DNA from 2 places in the Bariatricus sp. HCP28S3_F11 genome. Region 1 is predicted to be linked to the other one. Evidence: predicted binding sites of a transcription regulator. Region 1 holds the regulator's gene; the other holds the start of a gene.
What was found. The regulator HrcA, encoded in region 1, represses chaperone genes, less so after heat shock. The targets are predictions, from matches to a motif close to TGTTAGCACTCNNNNNNNNNGAGTGCTAACA.
Positions count from the first base shown of each region.

Region 1 (12,225 bases):
TCGGGAAGCTGGATTATGTGTGGGTCTCCCACGGGGATATCGATCATCTTGGAGGAATTGAGGAAATGCTGAAACGACAGAAATACGGGATCCGAATCGAACGGATCGTACTTCCCGGGGAACGCTTCTGGGATGAAAAACTGTATGAATTTGCACAGACTGCCACAGAATACGGGGCAAAGGTCTACACGGTCGAAGCGGGGCAGATTCTTCGGGAAGGAGAAATGGAGCTTTTCTGTATCTGGCCGGGAGACGAGAAGGAGAAAGAAGAGATGCCGGAGCCGGGCAATGAAGCCTCCATGGTCCTTGCCCTTCGCTATCGCAGATTTGATATGCTATTTACCGGTGATCTGGAAAATGACGCAGAAGATACGGTGTCGGCAAGGATTGGGGAACTTCAGGAGCAAAAAAAGCTTTCGGACAGATTTGAAGTGCTGAAAGTCGGGCATCACGGATCGAGAAATGCGACATCGGAAAGACTTCTTGAAATAACAAGGCCGGATGCTGCCTGGGTGTCGGCCGGAGAGAAGAACCGCTATGGGCATCCGCACGAAGAAGTGCTGGAAAGACTTGCAAATTGGGGCGTCAGCTTATATAATACGAAAGACGGACATGCAGTGAAATTATGTACAGACGGGGAGAAATATAGTATACTGAGACCATGAAGAGTTTGAATGAAGATTTAAAAACCGGACAATTTAAACAGATCTATCTCCTATACGGGGAGGAGGCTTATCTGAAAAAACAGTACAGGGATCGTTTTGTAAAAGCGATGGTCTCCGAAGGAGATACCATGAATTATGCGTATTATGAAGGGAAAAACACGAATCCCCGGGAGGTGATCGACCTTGCCGAAACGATGCCGTTTTTTGCCGAGCGAAGGCTGATCGTGATGGAAAATACCGGGTTCTTCAAGAGCTCGGTGCCGGAACTGGCAGAGTATCTGAAAGAGATTCCTCAGACTTCGTTTCTGATCTTTGTCGAGGAGGAGATCGATAAGAGAAGCAAGCTGTACAAGGCAGTAAAGGACAGAGGAAGGATCGTAGAATTGAAACGCCAGGATGAGAAGACTCTGGTGCGCTGGATTCTCGGTATGGTAAAAAAAGAGAATCAGAATATGACGGAATCTGCCGCCAGATATTTCCTGGACAAGGTGGGCAATGACATGGAGAACATCCAGAAAGAGTTGGAAAAGCTGTTCTGCTATTGTTTGAATCATACGGAGATCACGGTGGCGGACATAGATGCGATCTGTACGACCCAGATCACGAACCATATCTTCGACATGGTGGATGCGGTGGCGAACAAGGAACAGAAGAAAGCGCTGGATTATTACTATGATCTGCTGACGCTGAAAGAACCGCCGATGCGGATCCTGTATCTGCTGACCAGACAGTTCCGCATTCTGATGGAAATCAAGGAAATGGAAAATCAGGGAGTTCCATCCAAAGAGATGGCATCCAAAGCCGGGATCATGCCGTTCCTGGTGGGAAAATACCGGGCACAGGCACAGGCGTTTTCCGCAAAAGAGCTTCGGCAGATCGTCGAGGCGGGCGTGCAGACCGAGGAGAATGTCAAGACAGGAAGAATGGGAGATGTCCTGTCGGTCGAGCTCTTTCTGGTACAGTACAGCCGGAAAAAACCAAAGGTATCATAATATACAGACAGGATATGAGAAAGATAGGATAAGGAGACGAAAAAAGGGCTATGCATATGGATCAAAAGAAAATTCGGAATTTTTGTATAATTGCGCATATCGACCACGGGAAATCTACATTGGCAGACCGGATCATCGAGATGACCGGCCTTCTTACCAGCCGGGAAATGCAGGCACAGGTACTGGACAACATGGACCTGGAGCGGGAGAGAGGGATTACGATCAAGTCCCAGGCAGTCCGCACCGTCTACAAGGCAAAAGACGGGGAGGAATACATTTTCAATCTGATCGATACTCCGGGACATGTGGATTTTAATTATGAAGTTTCCCGTAGTCTCGCCGCGTGTGACGGTGCGATATTGGTTGTGGATGCCGCTCAGGGGGTTGAGGCACAGACGCTTGCAAATGTATATCTCGCACTGGATCATGATCTGGATGTCATGCCTGTTATCAATAAGGTGGATCTTCCGAGTGCAGAACCGGAACGTGTGATTGAAGAGATTGAGGACGTGATCGGGATTGAAGCACAGGATGCACCGAGAATCTCTGCAAAGACCGGTCTGAATGTGGAAGAAGTGCTGGAACAGATCGTGGAGAAGATCCCGGCACCGGAGGGAGATCCGGACGCCCCGCTTCAGGCACTGATCTTTGATTCACTCTACGATCCGTATAAAGGGGTCATCGTATTCTGCCGGATCAAGGAAGGCTGCATTGCAAAGGGAACACCAATCAAAATGATGGCGACCGGGGCAACGGCGGATGTCGTGGAAGTGGGATATTTCGGAGCGGGTCAGTTTATTCCTTGTGAAGAATTGTCAGCCGGGATGGTAGGATATTTTACAGCCAGTCTGAAAAACGTGAAGGATACGCGTGTCGGTGACACGGTGACGAATGCACAGAGCCCCTGCGATCAGCCGCTGCCGGGTTACAAGAAGGTCAATCCGATGGTGTACTGCGGAGTGTATCCTGCGGACAGCTCCAAATATCCGGATCTGAGGGATGCGCTAGAGAAACTGCAGTTAAATGATGCGGCGCTTCAGTTTGAGCCGGAGACTTCACTGGCGCTTGGATTCGGTTTCCGCTGCGGTTTTCTGGGACTTCTCCATCTGGAGATCATTCAGGAACGTCTGGAACGGGAATACAATCTGGACCTGGTTACGACGGCGCCCGGAGTTATCTACAAAGTACACAAGACAAACGGAGAGGTGATCGAGCTTACCAACCCGTCTAATCTGCCGGACCCTGCGGAGATTGAATATATGGAAGAACCTGTCGTCAAAGCGGAGATCATGGTAACATCGGAATTCATCGGCGCGATCATGGATCTGTGCCAGGAAAGACGGGGCGTGTACCAGGGAATGGAATATATCGAAGAGACAAGAGCGGTGCTTCACTATCACCTGCCTTTGAATGAAATCATCTATGATTTCTTCGATGCACTGAAATCCCGTTCACGCGGATACGCTTCTTTTGATTATGAACTTCTCGGGTATGAGAGGTCCGAGCTGGTCAAGCTGGATATTCTCATTAATAAAGAAGAAGTCGATGCACTTTCCTTCATTGTATTTGCAGGAAGCGCTTATGACCGGGGAAGAAAGATGTGTGAAAAGCTGAAGGAAGAGATCCCGAGACAGCTCTTCGAGATCCCGATCCAGGCAGCGATCGGAAGCAAGATCATTGCGCGTGAGACGGTCAAAGCTCTGCGTAAAGATGTTCTTGCGAAGTGTTACGGCGGTGATATCACACGTAAGAAGAAACTTCTGGAGAAGCAGAAAGAAGGAAAGAAACGTATGCGTCAGGTGGGAAATGTAGAAATTCCGCAGAAAGCATTTATGAGTGTTCTGAAATTGGATGATAAGAAATAATATGGAAAGAAAACAAATATCAGGTGGGGCGGGCAAGCCTTTGGAACTGTACATTCATATTCCGTTCTGCCTGAAGAAATGTGCCTACTGTGATTTCCTATCAGCGCCCGCAGGCGAGAAAGAGCGGGAAGAATATGTACAGATTCTGTGTGAGGAAATCAGGACAAATGCAGGAAAAGTGGAAGAGTATCAGGTCTCTTCCATTTTCTTTGGAGGAGGGACTCCCTCTCTTCTTACCGGAGACCAGTTCCGGATGATTCTTGATACGGTTCGGGATCAATATCACATTTCTGCGGATGCGGAGATTTCTATGGAGATGAATCCCGGTACGGTTACGGATGAAAAACTGAAAGCGTATAAAGATGCCGGTGTGAACCGGCTGAGCATCGGACTACAGTCTGTCCATGATGAAGAACTGCGGATGCTTGGAAGGATACACACTTATGAAGAATTCCTTGAGGCCTATAGGAGTGCGAGGATGTGCGGATTTGACAATATCAATATTGATCTGATTTCGGCGATCCCGGGTCAGACGGCGGAGAGCTGGACCGAAACACTGAGAACAGTCGCGGCTCTGGAGCCGGAGCACATTTCTGCATACAGTCTGATCATCGAACCCGGAACTTTATTCTATGACAGGTACGGGGAAGATGCAGGATGGGAAGAAAGGGCGGAGTCGGGATGTGAGAAAAGAAAGGGTGCAAATCTGCCGTGGCCTGCGCTTCCTACGGAGGAGGAAGAACGGGAGATGTATCATCAGACAGAGCAGATCCTCGTCGGTGCGGGATATCAGCGGTATGAGATTTCCAATTATGCAAAGCCCGGATACCGATGCAGGCACAACTGCGGGTATTGGAGAAGAGTGCCGTATCTGGGGTTCGGCGTGGGTGCCGCCACATTTTTTGAAGGGGCAAGATACAGTAATCCGGAAAAGATGACGGAATACAGGGATAATTTTGAAGAAAAATTTTCCGGAGAAAAACTCAGCCTGGAAGATGAGATGGAGGAATTCATGTTTCTCGGACTGCGCATGACGGAAGGCATATCGAAAACAGAATTTGAGGAAGCCTTTGGAACCGGGATCGAAGCGGTCTACGGAAAACCGATCCGGAAACTGAAAGGTATGCATCTTATAGAAGAACATGAGGACCGTATCGCGCTTACAGAACAGGGAATCGATGTGAGCAATACGGTATTTGTGGAGTTTATGTTTTGAGAAAAGGACTGTCATATGGCAGTCCTTTTGCGATAAAAAAGTGTAACTATGAAATATTTATAAAGTGGGTTGACAAAGCGTGTTGGGAGTGATACATTAATAAGCGAAGATGATGTTAGCACTCGAATATACCGAGTGCTAATAAAACAAAGGAGGGTGCAGATGGAGTCTATACAGGAACTTAGTGAGCGGAAAACGAAAATCCTTCATGCCATCATTAAGAATTATTTAGACACCGGAGAGCCGGTGGGATCGAGAACGATTTCCAAGTATACGGATCTGAACTTAAGCTCTGCAACGATCCGGAATGAAATGGCGGATCTGGAAGAACTGGGTTATATCATGCAGCCTCACACATCGGCGGGAAGGATTCCATCTGATAAAGGATATCGATGGTATGTAGATATGCTGATGAGCCAGAAAGAGCAGGAGGTCACAGAACTCAAGGAGCAGATGCTGGAGAAGTCAGATAAGATGGATCAGCTCCTAAGGCAGGTCGCGAAAGTACTGGCAACGAACACCAATTACGCGACGATGATTTCCTCTCCGGTATATAACAGGAATAAGCTGAAGTTCATCCAGCTTTCACAGGTAGATGAGAACCAGTTGGTCGTCGTCATTGTGATGGATGGAAATATCGTAAAGAACCAGATTATTACACTGGAAGAGCCATTGGATAACGAAGCATTGCTGAAACTGAATATGCTGTTAAATACGGCACTGATCGGACTGTCGGTGGAAGAGATCAATCTCGGAATGATCGCCAGACTGAAGGAACAGGCAGGGATTCACAGTGAAGTGGTCAGTAATGTGCTGGATGCAGTGGCGAATGTGATACAGCTTGATGATGACATGGAGATTTACACCAGCGGCGCAACGAATATTTTTAAATATCCGGAGCTTAGCGATAAGCAGAGCGCTCAGGAGATTATCAGTGCTTTCGAAGAAAAGCAGCAGCTGGCAGCGCTGGTATCAAAGACGATGGCCAGCAGCGAGAATAAAGACATTCAGGTCTATATCGGAAATGAATCCAATGTGGAGAAGATGAAGGACTGCAGTGTTGTCACAGCGACCTATGAGCTTGGTGAGGGTATGCAGGGGACCATTGGAATCATTGGACCGAAGCGGATGGATTACGAACATGTAATGAAGACGTTAAAGACTCTGATGGCGGAACTGGATGAGATTTTCCACAGGGATGGTTAGAACATCCGGACTATGAAAGGAGAAAGGTGGCAGAACCGTTGGATAATCAGATGAGTAATGAAGAAATGGTAAAAGAAGCAGTGGAAGAGGCAAAGAAAGCCGCCATGGAAGCGGAAGCAGAAGAAGCTGCTGAAAAAGAAAATGATAAGGAAGAGGATTCCGAAGAAAGTCGGGAAGGTGAGAACAAAGAGGTCGGCGAAGCAGATGCGAAGGAAGAAGAAAAAACAGAAGAAACTGCGGAGCCGAAAAAATCAAAGCTTTTTGAAAAAAAGAATAAAAAAGACAAGAAGGATGAGCAGATTGCAGATCTGACAGATAAGCTTACCAGACAGATGGCAGAATTCGATAATTACAGAAAGCGGACTGAGAAAGAAAAATCAGCCATGTATGAGATCGGTGCAAAAGATATCGTGGAAAAGATCCTTCCGGTCGTTGATAATTTTGAACGCGGCCTGCAGTCTGTAGCTGAGGAAAACAAAGAAGATCCGTTTGTGCAGGGAATGGATAAGATCTACAAGCAGCTTATGACAACACTGGAAGGCATCGGTGTGAAACCGATTGAGGCGGTCGGACAGGAATTTAACCCGGATTTTCATAATGCAGTGATGCATATTGAAGATGAAGAGGCCGGAGAGAATGTCGTGGTCGAGGAATTCCAGAAAGGATATATGTATCGTGAAAGTGTTGTGAGACACAGCATGGTAAAGGTTGCTAATTAAAATAGCAGAATGAATGAAATAGTTTGTATATTTACACATGAAGATGCAGATATACTCTATATAAACAAAGTAAGTAAACAAATTTTTTAAAATATTAGGAGGTCTTCATAATGGGCAAAATCATTGGTATTGATTTAGGTACAACAAACAGTTGTGTAGCGGTTATGGAAGGTGGTCAGCCGGTTGTAATCGCAAATACAGAAGGTGCAAGAACAACACCGTCTATCGTAGCATTTACAAAAACAGGAGAACGTCTGGTAGGTGAACCTGCAAAACGTCAGGCAGTTACAAACGCAGAAAAGACAATTTCTTCTATCAAGAGAGAAATGGGAACAGACCATAAAGTTGACATTGACGGAAAGAAATATTCTCCGCAGGAAATTTCAGCTATGATTCTTCAGAAACTGAAAGCAGATGCAGAAGCATACCTTGGAGAAAAGGTTACAGAAGCAGTTATCACTGTTCCGGCATATTTCAACGATGCACAGCGTCAGGCTACCAAGGATGCCGGTAAGATCGCCGGTCTTGATGTAAAACGTATCATCAACGAGCCTACAGCGGCAGCACTTGCTTATGGTCTGGACAATGAAAAAGAACAGAAGATCATGGTTTATGACCTTGGCGGTGGTACATTCGATGTATCCGTTATTGAGATCGGTGACGGCGTTATCGAAGTATTATCTACAGCAGGTAACAACAGACTTGGCGGAGATGACTTCGATCAGAAGATCACAGACTATATGCTTGCAGATTTCAAGGCAAAAGAAGGTGTAGATCTTTCTACAGATAAGATGGCTCTTCAGAGATTGAAAGAAGCAGCTGAAAAAGCAAAGAAAGAGCTCTCGTCTGCAACAACAACTAATATTAACCTTCCGTTCATCACTGCAACAGCAGAAGGACCGAAGCATTTCGATATGAACCTGACAAGAGCTAAATTCGATGAATTAACTCATGAACTGGTTGAAAAGACAGCAGAACCGGTAAGACGTGCACTGTCTGATGCAGGTATCACAGCGTCTGACCTTGGCCAGGTACTTCTGGTAGGTGGATCTACCCGTATCCCGGCTGTACAGGAAGAAGTAAAACGTCTCACAGGCAAAGAACCGAGCAAATCTCTGAATCCGGATGAGTGTGTAGCCCTTGGTGCATCCGTTCAGGGCGGTAAACTGGCTGGAGATGCCGGCGCAGGCGACATCCTTCTTTTGGATGTAACTCCGCTGTCACTGTCCATCGAGACAATGGGTGGTGTTGCTACAAGATTGATCGAGAGAAATACAACAATCCCGACCAAGAAGAGCCAGATTTTCTCTACTGCTGCAGATAACCAGACAGCAGTTGATATCAACGTTGTTCAGGGTGAAAGACAGTTCGCAAGAGACAACAAGTCCCTCGGACAGTTCAGACTGGACGGAATTCCGCCGGCACCGCGTGGAATCCCGCAGATCGAAGTTACATTTGATATCGATGCAAACGGTATTGTAAATGTATCAGCAAAAGATCTGGGAACAGGAAAAGAACAGCATATTACGATCACAGCAGGTTCTAATATGTCCGATGCAGATATCGATCGTGCAGTAAAAGAAGCTGCTGAGTTCGAAGCACAGGATAAGAAGCGTAAAGAAGCAATTGACACCAAGAATGACGCAGACGCAATGGTATTCCAGACCGAGAAAGCAATGAAAGAAGTTGGTGACAAGATCGATGCTGCTGACAGAAGCGCAGTAGAAGCTGATGTTCAGACTCTGAAAGATTTGCTTGCAAAAGCAGGCGATGAAATGACAGATGCTCAGGTCGCTGAGATCAAGGCTGCAAAAGAAAAACTGATGGAAAGTGCACAGAAGCTGTTCACAAAGGTTTATGAGCAGGCTGGTGCTGCAGCCGGCGCAGCAGGAGCACAGGGTGGACCGGCTCCGGAAGCAGGACCGGCACCGGAAGGATACAACGGAGATGACGTTGTAGACGGAGATTATAGAGAAGTTTAAGTTCTTGTTTAACAAAATTATTTTCTGCAAGGCGGGTAAATCCGTCTTGCAGATTTGTTGCTATGCATACGAAAAAGTAGAAGTGATGAGGTAGGGTTATGGCAGAATCAAAAAGAGATTACTATGAAGTCCTTGGTGTCTCCAAAGATGCGGATGAGGCGACATTGAAGAAAGCATATCGGGCTTTGGCCAAGAAATACCATCCGGATATGAATCCGGGGGATGCCGAGGCCGAAAAAAAGTTTAAAGAAGCCTCTGAAGCATATGCAGTACTGAGTGATCCCGAAAAACGTCGTCAATATGACCAGTTTGGACATGCCGCCTTTGAAGGAGGTGCCGGCGGAGCCGGGGGATTCGGAGGATTCGATTTTAACAGCGCAGATTTCGGCGATATTTTCGGCGATATATTTGGTGATTTATTTGGCGGAGGCAGAAGAGGAGGCCGTGCCAATACCGGTCCTATGAAAGGGGCAAATATTCGAAAAGGTGTTAGAATTACATTTGAAGAGGCTGTGTTTGGCTGTGAGAAGGAACTGGAGGTTGTGTTGAAAGATCCGTGCAGTAAATGTAACGGTACCGGGGCAAAACCGGGAACAAGTCCGGAAACCTGCAGCCGATGCGGTGGAAAAGGACAGGTAGTCTATACATCCCAGTCGTTCTTCGGAACAGTACAGAATGTACAGACTTGTCCGGAGTGTCAGGGAACAGGTAAGGTTATTCGCGAAAAATGTCCGGATTGTGGAGGAACAGGATATACGTCCAGTCGAAAGAAGATTAAGGTTTCTATTCCGGCAGGTATTGATAATGGACAGAGCGTACGGATTCGCGAAAAGGGAGAACCTGGGGTGAATGGAGGTCCGAGAGGAGATCTTTTGGTCGAGGTTACTGTTTCACGGCATCCGATTTTCCAGAGACAGGATGTACATCTGTTTTCAACAGCACCGATTACATTTGCACAGGCAGCGCTCGGTGGTGACGTAAGAATTAAGACGATTGATGGGGATGTGCTTTATAATATAAAACCGGGAACAAAGACCGATACGAAAGTGCGTTTGAAAGGAAAAGGTGTTCCTTCGCTCAGAAATCCGCAGGTACGTGGAGATCATTATGTCACGCTTGTGATTCAGACACCGGAAAAATTAAGTGCAGAGGCCAAAGAGGCACTTCGCAAATTTGATGAATTGACAGGGAATTCTTTGAATCAGGAAGAAGAACCCGAAGGAAAAACAAAGAATAAGAAAAAAGGCTTCATGGATAAGGTGAAGGAAAAGTTAGAAGAATTGGAAGAATAAAAAATATGCGTTTCGTGTGAACATCCCACATGAAACGCATATTTTTATTCTTCTTCTTCCAATTCGCTGCCGGCGATGCCACCAATTACTGAAGTAACACAGGCGGTAACGATAGCTGCGATGATTGCAACTGCGATAATGCCAACCAATAATACCATAATGTTACCTTCCTTTCTTTCCAATATAAACATTATAGCACAATTTGCATAATTAATACAGTAAAATTGAGAAAAATTTCTACATTAAAAAAGGCTGAAAGTCAAATATATCTTGGGAATCAATGTGACTTTTTGAAATTTCTGTGGTATAATATCGCGGTAAGCAAATTCCGAGGAAAATTTTTTCGGTTTTTGTACTTTGTTATGTGGCAACATGCAGTAACTTAGAATCGAGGAGGATATTTAAATATGGCAAGAGTAAGCAAACGTTCTAAAGCAGTAATTGATAAGAATGTAAAAGCAGCAGAAGCAAAAGCCCCGGTTAATGCAGCAGAAGTAAAAGAAGCTGTAGAAGTTAAGACAGAAGAAGTAAAAGAAGCTGCAGCAGCTATGGCAGAAGAAGCGGTAAAAATGGCAGAAGAGAAGGTAGAAGACGTGAAAGAAGCTGTAGAGAAGACTGTGAAAGATGTAAAGAAAGCAGCAGCTAAGACAAGAAAAGAGGCAACTAAGAAAGAAATCAAGACAGAAATTGTTTTGCAGTATGGTGAAAAAGAAGTAAATACGAAAGATATGGTTGCGGCAGTTAAGAAAGAATGGACAAAGGCAAAACACAAAGTATCAGACATCAAGTCCATGGAACTCTATATCAAACCGGAAGATTACGCTGTATATTATGTAATCAACGGTGAAACAACCGGTAAGATCTGGCTGTAGAATTATATAGTAGTTAGTGAATGTATATTGCCATTGTTCGTTTTCCGGAAAGAAGAGAAGCAATTCTTTTCTCCGGAAAAATCGAACAGAATCATTTCTTTTTTCTAATAGAAGTATGAACTGGAATCGGTCCTGATTTTCCCATGATTGTATAAAACAACAGAATATAGGTAAGATCTGCGACGATCTTAGAACGGAGGAGAATAATGCAGAATTTTACACAATATACACCTACTGAAATTGTGTTTGGAAGCAAGACGCATCTTCAGGCGGGAATAGAAGTGAAAAAATGGAACGGACACAGAGTGCTGATCGTTTATGGAGGAGGAAGTGTCGTGAAAAGCGGTCTTCTGGAAACGATTGAAAATGCTCTGCGAGAAGAGAAAATTACATATGAAGAATTTGGCGGAGTGAAACCGAATCCGAGACTCGCATATGCGGAACGGGGAGTTCAGAAGGCGTTGGAGTTCGGGGCGGATTTTATCCTGGCCGTTGGTGGAGGCAGTTCGATCGACACGGCGAAAGCAATTGCACATGGGGCGGCGAATCCGGGAACAAAGCTATGGGATATCTGGACGCAGAAAGTGCCACTTACCCGGTCTCTTCCGATGGGATGTGTACTTACGATTGCGGCAGCCGGCAGTGAGATGAGCTCATCTTCTGTTCTGACAAATGAAGAGACCGGGGAAAAAAGTGGAATTACCACGGTATTTAACCGCCCCAAATTTGCGATTATGAATCCGGAACTGACATTTACTCTGCCACCATATCAGATTGCATGTGGAGTTGTGGATATTATGATGCATACGTTGGAACGATACTTCATTCCTAATCAGAAAAACCAGATGACAGATGAAATCGCAGAAGGGCTTCTCAGGGTCATGATCGAAAATGGAATAAAAGGATTTAAGAATCCAGAGGATTATGATGCGATGAGTGAGATTATGTGGTGCGGAAGTCTGTCGCATAATGATCTGACGGGGCTTGGCAGAGAAAAAGATTTCTGTGTGCATAAATTCGGACATGCTCTCGGAGCGAAATATGATCTGGCACATGGGGCGACTTTGTCTGCAATGTGGGGATCCTGGGCAGAGTATGTATATCGATATGATGTGGATCGTTTCTGCCATTACGGTCAGAAAGTGTGGGGAATTCAGGGAAAAGATGCTGTGGAGACAGCGCGGGAGGCAATCCGGAAAACGGTGGATTACTTCCGCAGCCTGGAAATGCCGGTGAATTTGAAAGAGCTTGAAATCGGGACACTCAGTGATGATACTTTGATGGAACTGGCAATGAACGCAACCAAAGGCGGAACGGTAAAATTATCGAAAATAAAGGAGTTAGATGTAAACGATGTTTATCAAATCTTTCAGTCGGCAAACGGAAGATAAGATGGATATTAACTGGAAAAATTTC
Region 1 is NZ_JBQHUC010000007.1:57,012-69,236, forward strand. It holds gene ACTNBR_RS05260 (DNA internalization-related competence protein ComEC/Rec2) at 1-665, shown strand, start outside; gene holA (DNA polymerase III subunit delta) at 662-1,657, shown strand; gene lepA (translation elongation factor 4) at 1,708-3,522, shown strand; gene hemW (radical SAM family heme chaperone HemW) at 3,524-4,738, shown strand; gene hrcA (heat-inducible transcriptional repressor HrcA) at 4,901-5,944, shown strand; gene grpE (nucleotide exchange factor GrpE) at 5,971-6,663, shown strand; gene dnaK (molecular chaperone DnaK) at 6,774-8,645, shown strand; gene dnaJ (molecular chaperone DnaJ) at 8,744-9,937, shown strand; gene ACTNBR_RS05300 (DUF6465 family protein) at 10,345-10,809, shown strand; gene ACTNBR_RS05305 (iron-containing alcohol dehydrogenase) at 11,016-12,200, shown strand; gene ACTNBR_RS05310 (MATE family efflux transporter) at 12,163-12,225, shown strand, end outside.

Region 2 (12,225 bases), on a different contig from region 1:
GGAGAATCCATGGCGGCACTGTCCAGAATGTCGGCGGATATTCATAAGAAGATTACCATTATGCCGGGCGATACGATCATTTTCAGTTCGAATCCGATCCCGGGAAATGAAAAAGCGGTTTCCCATGTGATCAATGAACTCTCTGCCAAAGGGGCAGACGTTATTTTCCAGGATGCACATGTTTCCGGTCATGCGTGTCAGGAGGAATTGAAGCTGATCTATTCCCTTGTGAAACCGAAATATGCCATTCCGGTGCATGGAGAATACCGGCATTTGAAAGCGAATGCGAATCTTGCAAAATCTCTGGGAATTCCGAAAGAGAATGTATTTATCCTGAAGTCGGGCGATGTGCTTGCTCTGGATGAGAACAGCGCCGAGATCGTAGATAAAGTTCATACAGGAGAGATTCTTGTGGATGGTCTTGGTGTAGGCGATGTCGGTAATATTGTTTTAAGGGATCGTCAGCATCTGGCGGAGGACGGTATTCTGATCGTTGTTCTCACTCTGGAAAAAGGTACCAATCAGCTCCTGGCAGGTCCGGATATCGTTTCCCGCGGCTTTGTCTATGTGCGTGAATCGGAAGGCCTGATGGAAGAGGCGAGATGTGTGCTTACGGATGCGGTGGAGCGGTGCCTGATGAGCCGCCACGCGGACTGGAGCAAGATCAAGCTTGTGATCCGCGATACGATGAATGATTTTATCTGGAAGAGAACGAAGAGAAAACCGATGATCCTACCGATCATTATGGATGTATAGAAGGATTCATGTGCCCCGCAGGTGTTGCGGGGCATCTGTATGAATGCGTATACAGCTGTATGGACAGGATATCGGTGATGTGCAATACAGGAAGTGAGGAACCACATGATAGTTGAAGAACGTCTGGTGACATACTTACATTCTCTGGAACAGGAGAACAGCGAGATTCTGGAAGAGATCGAACAGGAGGCTTTGCGAGATAGTGTGCCGATCATACGCAAGGAGATGCAGAGTTTTCTGAAGGTGCTCCTTGCGATCAAACGTCCCACGAGGATCCTGGAAGTGGGAACAGCGGTCGGCTTCTCGGCGCTGCTGATGAGCGAATATGCTCCTGAAGAATGTACAATTACTACGATAGAAAATTATGAGAAAAGAATTCCCATTGCCCGGGAGAATTTCAAAAGAGCGGGGAAGGAACAGAAGATCACTCTGATCGAGGGAGATGCCATGGAAGTGCTGACAGAGCTGAGTGGGCCATATGATTTTATTTTTATGGATGCCGCGAAGGGGCAGTATATTGCATATCTCCCGGAAGTGCTCCGAATTCTGGAGCCGGATGGCGTTCTGGTTTCAGACAATGTGCTCCAGGACGGGAATATCATTGAGTCCCGTTTCGCGGTGGAAAGACGGGATCGCACGATACACAGCAGAATGCGGGAGTATTTGTATACGCTGAAGCATCACCCGGACCTGGAGACTTCGATCATCCCGCTCGGGGACGGAACGGCAGTCAGCGTGAAAAGAAATAAAGAGAGGTAGAAGCAGATGGCACGACATCCTGAATTATTGATTCCGGCAAGCAGCCTGGAAGTTTTAAAAACAGCAGTTATTTTCGGTGCAGACGCCGTTTATATCGGCGGAGAAGCATTCGGACTTCGTGCAAAAGCGAAGAATTTCTCCATGGATGAAATGAGAGAAGGAATCGCTTTCGCTCATGAACATGGCGTGAAAGTGTATGTAACGGCAAATATTCTGGCTCATAATTATGATCTGGATGGTGTGCGTGCTTATTTTGAGGAGCTTCGGGACATCAGGCCGGATGCACTGATCATTGCCGATCCGGGAGTATTTGAGATCGCAAAAGAGGTATGCCCGGAGATTGAACGCCACATCAGCACGCAGGCAAATAATACGAATTACGGAACCTATCTGTTCTGGCACAAGCAGGGGGCAAGCCGTGTGGTTTCAGCCCGGGAACTGTCGCTTCGGGAGATCAAAGAGATCCGAAGTCATATTCCGGATGATCTTGAGATCGAGACCTTTGTGCACGGAGCGATGTGTATTTCCTATTCCGGAAGATGCCTGCTCAGTAATTATTTTACCGGGCGTGACGCCAACCACGGTGCCTGTACGCACCCGTGCAGATGGAAATATGCGGTCGTGGAGGAGACAAGGCCGGGAGAGTATCTGCCGGTATACGAGAACGAGCGGGGAACTTATATTTTTAATTCTAAGGATCTTTGCATGATCGAGCATATACCGGAACTGATCGATGCGGGAATTGACAGCTTCAAGATCGAGGGACGAATGAAGACGGCTCTCTATGTGGCGACAGTGGCAAGGACTTACCGTAAGGCGATCGATGATTACCAGAAAGATCCGGAGCTTTACCGGAAAAACATGCCCTGGTATCTGGAACAGATCGTGGGATGCACATACAGACAGTTTACGACAGGCTTCTTCTTCGGTAAACCCGGGGATGAATCACAGATTTATGACAGTAACACCTATCTGCGCGATTACACGTATCTTGGAATGGCAGGGGAAGTACGTGACGGCATGGTACGGATCGAACAGAGAAATAAGTTCAGTGTTGGAGAAGAGATTGAAATCATGAAGCCGGATGGAAGGAATCTGGAAGTGACCGTAGAGCGTATTGTAAATGAAGAAGGAGTGGAGCAGGAAAGTGCACCGCATCCGAAACAGGTATTGTATGTCAAGCTGACCGGTGATGCCGAACCATATGATATTTTAAGGCGAAAAGAAATGGAAATGAATGGGGAAGCATAAGAGAAGCTATGTATCAGGAGGACTTCGGTCCTCCTTTTTGTATCTGAATATAATCAGAAATAAGGACGGAGTTTTTCAATTGCGCCCTTCTCAATACGGGAAACGTAAGAACGCGAAATACCGAGCCGTTCAGCAATCTCACGCTGGGTGTATTCTTCATGATTGTATAGACCATATCGCATCTTCAGAACCAGCTGTTCCCGGGAAGTGAGAGCGGATTCCAGTTTACTGTAGAGAAGCTGAATGTCATTTTTTTCCGAAATCCGTGAGCATGCATCTTCTTCTCTGGATTCCAGAATGTCATAGATCCGGATCTCGTTGCCTTCACGATCCGTGCCCACTGGTTCGTAAAGAGAAATTTCACGATTGGTCTTGCGCTTGCTACGAAGCAGCATCAGGATCTCGTTTTGGATACATCTGCAGGCATAAGTGGCCAGCCGTGCGTTTTTTTGAGGATTAAATGTTGATACGGCCTTGATAAGGCCGATCGTCCCAACTGAGATCAAATCCTCCGGATCATCTTCCAGATATTGATATTTTTTCATGACATGCGCAACAAGACGAAGATTCCGTTCAATCAGAATGTGCCGGGCCTTTTGGTCACCTTCTGCATACTTGCGGAGAAAACAGGCCTCTTCTTCGGCTGTGAGAGGTGGGGGAAAGGACTTCAAAAGCAGCACCTCACAGAGTAGTTATTATAGTGTATGCGGGGACAAATCTGAGCGTGCATTTCCGAAAAAAGATTTCCGGCATTGACAAAACGGATGATTTCCGATATGATGGGGATATATTTTCTAAAGGATTTCGGTTTTCTTTTAGCAAATCAAAGTGACGATCCGTCACAACATTTTCAGAAAAGATTTTTGTACTTTTACCGTCAGGTAAAGGAGAATTTTCATGGGATTTTATACAATTTTATCAGCATCGATTCAGGGAATCAAAGTTGAAATGATTCAGGTTGAGGTAGATGTGGGGAATGGTCTTCCGGTATTTCATATGGTGGGTTTCCTGGCTTCTGAGGTGAAAGAGGCGGCAGAACGTGTACGAACGGCTCTGAAAAATACAGGGTTTATGATCCCGGCGAGGAAGGTGGTCGTGAATTTGTCGCCTGCCAATGTAAGAAAAAGAGGAACAGCGTTTGACCTTCCGATTGCGCTTGGCGTACTCATGGCACTTCAGATCCTGCCCGGAAACAGGCTGAAGAATGCACTGGTGGTTGGAGAACTGGGATTGGACGGAAGTGTTCGCAGGACAGAAGGAATTCTCGCAATTGTAGCGGAGGCAAAAGAAAGAGGAATCAGGTTCTGCATTGTACCGGAAGAAAACATGAAAGAGGCGGTATTGATCCAGGGAATTCATATTCTGGGCGTCAAGACACTGGCGGAGGTCTGCGAGTGGGCCAAAGGGCACAACTGTGCAGTCACAGAAGCGGATTTTACGTCTGATTTTGTTCATGAGGTACAAAAAGCGGACATAGATTATAGTGACATTCAGGGACAGGAGATCATGAAAAGGGCGGCGCTTGTGGCTGTAGCTGGAAATCATAATCTGCTTTTTATCGGTCCTCCGGGGGCAGGAAAAACGATGGTTGCCAAACGAATCCCGACGATCCTGCCGGGCCTGACCAGAGAGGAAAGTCTGGAAATCACCAGGATTTATAGTATTGCCGGACAGATCGAAGGGGAGAATCCGCTGATTACAAAGCGTCCTTTTCGGGAGGTTCATCATTCGGTGACCCGGGCAGCTCTGATCGGCGGAGGAATGATCCCTTCGCCGGGAGAAGTGACGCTGGCACATGGAGGTGTGCTGTTTTTGGATGAATTGCCGGAGTTTTCACGCACGGCACTGGAAGCACTTCGACAGCCCCTTGAGGAAAAATGCGTCCATATCGCCAGAAATCAAGGGATTTATTCGTTCCCGGCCGATTTTATGTTGGTGGCGGCGATGAATCCGTGTCCCTGCGGATTTTATCCGGATCTGGATAAATGCTCCTGCTCCCTGTCACAGGTGCAGAAATATCTGGGAAAGATCAGCCAGCCGTTTCTGGACAGACTGGATGTCTGTGTGGAAGCGGCGAAGGTGGAGTATGATGTACTTGTGGGAAAACAGGAAGAATGTACTTCGGAAAAACTGAGAAAAAAGGTGGAAAAGGCGAGAAAAATACAGAAAGAGCGGTTTAAGGACTTGCCAATTGCAACAAACTCGCAGATGCGTAAAGAAGAAATAGAACAGTTCTGCCGCCTGGACAGCCGGGGAGAATCCCTGATGCGACAGGCATATGATGCGCTGCATCTGACGGCAAGGAGTTATTACAAAATTCTGAAAGTGGCACGCACGATCGCGGATCTGGAAGGATCGGAAGTGGTTGAAGAAGGACATCTGGGAGAAGCGATCGGGTACAGGATGATGGATAAGAAATATTGGGGTTGTTAGGAGAAGAAAAATGACAGAATTGTGGCAGGAATACTATCTGGCGAATATATCAGAAATAAGGCCTGGGAAAAAGCGGAATTGGGCGGATCGGGGAATATCTGCTGAATTTTTATATAATATAGAAGAAATCAGTGAAAAAGAGCGCATCATGGCCGGAATCACAGAGGAAGAAAAGCGGATCCTTATGGAAAGCAGGAAGAGTAAGAACTGGAAGGAAGAGCTGGAAAAACTGGAAGAAAGAGGAATTCATTTCCTTGCGTGGGACAGTGACAGGTATCCCGGACGGTTGAAGGAGCTTACAGGTATGCCATATGGGCTATACGTAAAAGGTGAGCTCCCGGAGGAGAATCGAACAAGTGTCGCAATCGTAGGTGCCAGAAGATGCAGTGCCTACGGCGAGAAGATGACATTGCAGTATTCGGAAATACTGGCAGAGGCAGGCGCACAGATCATCAGTGGGATGGCACTGGGAATCGACGGGGCAGCACACAGAGGAACGTTATCTTCCGGCGGTAAGACCTTTGCCGTACTAGGATGCGGAGTGGATTTGTGTTATCCAAGAGAGCACAAAGGACTCTATACAGATTTGTCTGTGAAGGGAGGAATCCTATCGGAATATCCGCCCGGTACACCGCCTCTTGCCAATCATTTTCCGGCGCGAAACCGTCTCATCAGCGGCCTTGCGGATGTGGTGCTCGTGATGGAGGCAAAAGAAAAAAGCGGATCACTGATTACTGCGGACATGGCATTGGAGCAGGGAAGAGATATTTTTGCACTTCCCGGACCCGCTGACAGTGCTCTCAGCAAAGGCTGTCACCGACTCATAGATCAGGGGGCAGGAATCCTTCTTGACCCGGAAGAACTGTGTGAACAACTTCACATGATTCCGAAAAATAAGAAAAACGGGATGGCTCAAAATAACCATAAAAATAAAATAATGCTTGAAACTGAAGAGGATTTGGTGTATAGTAAGTGCGATTTGTTCCCGAGAAGCAGAGAGGAGATCCGAAGGCTCACCGGACTTGCTCCGGAAGAATTATCAAGGATTCTGCTCTCGCTTGAATTAAAAGGGTACATATCAGAACGGTCGAAAAATTATTATTTCAGACGAATATAGATTGCAGTGACAGGCATGGAGGAGTATTATGGCACGTTATCTCGTAATTGTGGAATCACCTACAAAAGTGAAAACCATTAAGAAGTTCCTTGGCAGCAACTATGTGGTGGTTGCGTCTAACGGGCATGTAAGAGATTTACCGAAGAGTCAGATGGGGATTGACATTGAACATGATTTTGAACCAAAATATATCACCATTCGGGGAAAGGGTGAAATTCTTGCAAATCTTCGAAAGGAAGTAAAGAAAGCGGATAAGATTTATCTTGCAACTGACCCGGACCGGGAAGGAGAGGCGATCTCCTGGCATTTGATGAAAGCATTGAAGCTTGAAGATAAGAAAGTATACCGGATCAGTTTTAATGAGATCACAAAGAGTGCGGTGAAAGCATCTTTGAAAAATGCGCGCGAGATCGACATGGATCTTGTGGATGCACAGCAGGCAAGGCGTGTGCTGGATCGAATCGTGGGATATAAGATCAGTCCGCTTCTCTGGGCAAAGGTGAAACGGGGACTGAGCGCAGGACGTGTACAGTCTGTGGCACTTCGTATCATTGCGGACCGGGAGGAAGAAATCAACTCCTTTATTCCGGAAGAGTACTGGACGCTGGATGCGATCCTGAATGTCAAGGGGGAGAAGAAGCCCCTTACAGCGAAGTTCTATGGGACAAAAGACGAGAAAATGGTGATTCATAACAAGGAAGAACTGAATCAGATTCTAGCAGGATTGGATGGCGTGCGTTATGAAGTGACCGACGTGAAACGGGGCGAGCGAATCAAGAAAGCACCGCTTCCGTTTACCACCAGTACCCTGCAGCAGGAAGCTTCCAAAGCCCTGAATTTTGCAACATCTAAAACCATGCGGATCGCACAGCAGTTATACGAAGGCGTGGATATCAAGGGCAGCGGTACGACCGGCCTTATCACGTATCTGCGTACGGATTCTACCCGTATCTCAGAAGAAGCAGATGCAAGTGTGAAGGCATACATCGGTGAAGTGTACGGAGAACAGTATGTTACACAGGTAGAAGAGACGAAGAAATCAGACGGGAAGAATATTCAGGATGCTCATGAGGCGATTCGTCCTTCTGATGTGACCAGGACCCCTGCATCGGTGAAGGACTCTCTGTCCAGAGATCAGTTCCGACTGTATCAGCTCATCTGGAAGCGGTTTGTTGCCAGCAGAATGCAGCCGGCCAGATATGAGACGACATCGATCCGGATCGGAGCAGGTGACTATCGTTTTGCAGTGTCTGCTTCCAAGGTAGTATTTGAAGGTTTCCGCCTGGTTTATGTGGAAAGCGATGATGAGAAAGAAGGAAGCAATATCCTTGTAAAAGGACTGGATGAGAACTCGGTTCTTACGCATGAATCGTTTGACTATAAGCAGCATTTCACTCAGCCGCCTGCGCATTTTACAGAAGCGGCTTTGGTTAAGACGCTGGAGGAGTTGGGGATTGGAAGACCAAGTACCTATGCTCCGACAATCTCCACAATCATTTCCAGAAGATATGTTGCGAAGGAGAACCGGAATCTGTACATGACAGAGCTGGGAGAAGTAGTCAATAATATGATGAAAAAATCTTTCAGCAGTATCGTAGATGTGAATTTCACAGCTTATATGGAAGGACTTCTTGATATGATTGCAGAAGGCAAGGTAGAATGGAAGACTGTGATCCGCAATTTCTATCCGGATCTGGAAGAAGCAGTGGAAAAGGCGGAAAAAGAACTGGATACCGTGAAGATCGAGGACGAGGTTACGGATGTTGTGTGTGAAGAATGCGGACGCAACATGGTGATCAAATACGGACCACACGGAAAGTTCCTGGCCTGCCCCGGATTCCCGGAATGTAAAAATACAAAGCCGTATCTTGAGAAAATCGGCGTTGCATGTCCGAAATGCGGCAAAGACATTGTGCTGCGCAAGACTAAGAAAGGCAGAAAATATTACGGATGCGAGGATAATCCGGAATGTGATTTCATGTCATGGCAAAAACCGTCCACGGAAAAATGTCCAAAATGCGGAAGCTATATGGTGGAAAAAGGAAATAAACTGGTGTGCGGTGACGAACATTGCGGTTATGTAAAAAATAAATAGGAAATTCATTGAGTTCTTGCGAATTGTATGATAATATAGTTTTGCACACAAATTTTTCGCTATTTGTGCGAATAATTTCTACAATAGCCGATGGAGAGGAAAAACCAGAGGTGCAATGCTTTATGGAGGATAAAATGAGCGTACAATTATTGGATAAAACTAGAAAAATAAACAAATTGCTGCACAATAATAATTCCAGCAAAGTTGTGTTTAATGACATTTGTGAGGTGCTGACAGAGATTCTTCTGTCCAACGTGCTTGTGGTAAGTAAAAAAGGAAAAGTGTTGGGAGTCAGTGCTTGTCCGGGCGTTCCGGAGATTAAAGAACTTCTGAAGGGAGAGGTCGGCGGACACATTGACGAGATGCTGAATGAGCGTCTCCTGAATATCCTTTCCACGAAAGAGAATGTCAATCTTCAGACACTAGGTTTTACACCGGAGATTGTGAAAGGGTATCAGGCGATCATTACTCCGATCGATATTGCGGGAGAGAGGCTTGGAAGTCTGTTCATTTACAAGAAAGATGCCTTGTATGAGATTGATGATATTATTCTCAGTGAATACGGTACAACAGTCGTGGGACTTGAGATGCTTCGCTCTGTGAATGAAGAAAGCGCTGAGGAGACCAGAAAGGAACAGATCGTACAATCCGCAATCAGTACTTTATCATTTTCTGAATTGGAAGCAATCATACACATTTTCGAAGAACTTGACGGCATGGAAGGAATTCTGGTTGCAAGCAAGATTGCTGACCGGGTGGGAATTACCCGTTCCGTGATCGTAAATGCACTTCGTAAGTTTGAAAGTGCGGGCGTGATCGAATCCAGATCTTCCGGTATGAAAGGTACTTATATCAAAGTCGTGAACGATTATGTTTTCAAAGAATTGGACAAGATCAAAAGAGAAAAAATGAAATAGAAAACAGAAGAGAAGGGTATCAGGAGTCTGATACCCTTTTTATCTCTCATTAACATAGATCACAATGAAAGGAGAAAGAAAAATGTACGACGGAGACAGAGCGGTCATTTCGATGATCCACAATTATCTCGAAGGCGGAAAGCAGGACGAGACGGTTTACAAATGCACAGTGATCGAGTATCAGAAAGAGATGGAGCAGCTTCATCTGCGGATGAGCACGGGAGAAATAACCGATATTTCTCTGGATGCAGTCTATGAATGCCGGATTCAGACCCTGAAAGGGGAAGCAGTCTGCAAAGGCGTGATCAAAGAGCGGTATGAGAACAGAGCCGGAATGATCTTGATTTTTCAGATTGTCAATGGATTTTATGAAATAAATATAAAGTAATTATAAAATTAAAAAAGGCATGTTGACAAATAGAAGTCGCAGTGCTATTTTATATCTAGACAGTTTTTAGCACTCAAATTTAATGAGTGCTAACAAAAATAGAAATCAAGGAGGAATTACAATGAGATTAGAACCTTTAGGTGACAGAGTTGTATTAAAACAGTTAGTAGCAGAAGAGACGACAAAGTCAGGTATCGTATTACCGGGACAGTCAAAAGAGAAACCGCAGCAGGCAGAAGTAATCGCAGTAGGACCGGGCGGAATGGTGGACGGTAAGGAAGTGACGATGAATGTGGCAGTCGGCGATCAGGTCATCTATTCTAAATATTCCGGAACAGAAGTAGAACTGGACGATGTTGAATATATCATTGTAAAACAGAGTGACATTCTTGCAGTAATCAAATAGTCAGCCGTATATGGCCTTTAGAAAAGAATTATTTTAAAACAGGAGTGAATTGAAATGGCAAAAGAAATTAAATTCGGCGCAGAAGCCAGAAAAGCATTGGAAGCAGGTGTGAATCAGCTTGCTGATACAGTAAGAGTAACATTAGGACCAAAAGGAAGAAACGTAGTTCTGGATAAATCCTTCGGAGCACCGCTTATCACAAATGACGGTGTAACGATTGCAAAAGAGATTGAACTGGAAGATGCATTTGAAAACATGGGAGCACAGCTCATCCGTGAAGTCGCTTCCAAGACAAATGATGTTGCCGGAGACGGAACCACAACAGCTACCGTACTTGCCCAGGCTATGGTAAATGAAGGTATGAAGAACCTTGCAGCAGGGGCAAACCCGATTGTTCTTCGTAAAGGTATGAAGAAAGCAACGGACTGCGCTGTTGAAGCAATCCAGAAGATGAGCAGCAAAGTAAACGGAAGAGATCAGATCGCAAGAGTGGCTGCTATTTCAGCCGGTGATGATGAAGTAGGCGAGATGGTAGCAAGCGCTATGGAGAAGGTTTCCAACGACGGCGTTATCACGATCGAAGAATCCAAGACCATGAAGACAGAACTTGACCTGGTAGAAGGTATGCAGTTTGACCGTGGATATATTTCCGCATATATGTGCACCGATATGGAGAAGATGGAAGCAAATCTTGACAATCCATTCATTCTGATCACAGACAAGAAGATTTCCAACATTCAGGAAATCCTTCCGCTTCTGGAGCAGATCGTTCAGTCCGGAGCAAAACTTCTTATTATCGCTGAAGACATTGAAGGTGAAGCACTCACAACACTGATTGTGAACAAACTGCGCGGAACATTCAATGTTGTAGCAGTAAAGGCACCGGGATATGGCGACAGAAGAAAAGCAATGCTGGAAGATATCGCGATCCTGACAGGCGGACAGGTGATCTCAGAAGAACTTGGCCTTGATTTGAAGGAAGTTACCATGGATCAGCTCGGACGTGCTAAATCTGTAAAAGTTCAGAAAGAAAACACGGTAATCGTTGACGGTTTTGGCGATAAAGATGCAATTTCCGGAAGAATTGCACAGATCAAAGCCCAGATCGAAGAGACAACTTCTGACTTTGACAAAGAAAAACTTCAGGAAAGACTTGCAAAACTGGCAGGCGGTGTAGCTGTTATTCGCGTTGGCGCAGCAACCGAGACTGAAATGAAAGAAGCGAAACTCCGTATGGAAGATGCTCTTGCAGCTACCAGAGCAGCAGTAGAAGAAGGTATTATCGCAGGTGGCGGATCTGCATATATCCATGCAGCAAAAGAAGTTGCAAAGATGGCTGAGACATTGACAGGTGATGAGAAGACAGGTGCAGGCGTTGTCCTGAAAGCTCTGGAGGCTCCATTATTCCATATCGCAGCAAATGCAGGTCTGGAAGGTGCTGTTATCATTAACAAAGTCAGAGAAGCAGAACCAGGAAACGGATTCGATGCATACACAGAAGAATATGTTGATATGGTAAAAGCTGGAATTCTTGACCCGGCTAAAGTTACAAGAAGCGCACTTCAGAACGCAACAAGCGTAGCCTCTACATTGCTCACGACAGAATCTGTTGTTGCAAATATTAAAGAAGATGTTCCACCGATGCCGGCAGGAGGCGCAGGCGGAATGGGAATGATGTAATTCCCGTTTTGAATTATTTGTGAATTTTGAAAACTCCTCGTAAAGAGGAGTTTTCTTTTTGTAGGAAAAGTGATACAATGATAGAAATATACAAAAGGAAATTTGGAGGTAAGATATGGGTGATTATTATACCGAACAACTTGTGAAGCGGAACGCCCCCGCAAGCACGATTCTTGCAAAAGCAGCACTGATTTTGCTTACGGTTGCTTCAGTTGGGCTTGTTTTGATCATTCCGGTTGCTATCATTGCACCAATTATTTTGATTTGTTTGGACGTTTTCTTATTCCGCAGTATGGATGTGGAATTTGAATATCTGTTTGTCAACGGCGCTCTTGATATCGACAAGATTATGGCAAAGTCCCGCAGAAAAAAGGTTTTCACGATGGAATTAAATGAGATGGAAGTTCTTGCACAGGCAGGTTC
Region 2 is NZ_JBQHUC010000001.1:86,428-98,652, forward strand. It holds gene ACTNBR_RS00405 (ribonuclease J) at 1-756, shown strand, start outside; gene ACTNBR_RS00410 (O-methyltransferase) at 862-1,515, shown strand; gene ACTNBR_RS00415 (peptidase U32 family protein) at 1,522-2,766, shown strand; gene sigK (RNA polymerase sporulation sigma factor SigK) at 2,820-3,437, opposite strand; gene ACTNBR_RS00425 (YifB family Mg chelatase-like AAA ATPase) at 3,664-5,199, shown strand; gene dprA (DNA-processing protein DprA) at 5,210-6,316, shown strand; gene topA (type I DNA topoisomerase) at 6,345-8,411, shown strand; gene codY (GTP-sensing pleiotropic transcriptional regulator CodY) at 8,546-9,328, shown strand; gene ACTNBR_RS00445 (hypothetical protein) at 9,411-9,716, shown strand; gene ACTNBR_RS00450 (co-chaperone GroES) at 9,838-10,122, shown strand; gene groL (chaperonin GroEL) at 10,177-11,802, shown strand; gene ACTNBR_RS00460 (DUF6106 family protein) at 11,918-12,225, shown strand, end outside.
Region 2: the regulator HrcA is predicted to act here: its motif matches at 9,781-9,811, upstream of ACTNBR_RS00450 (co-chaperone GroES).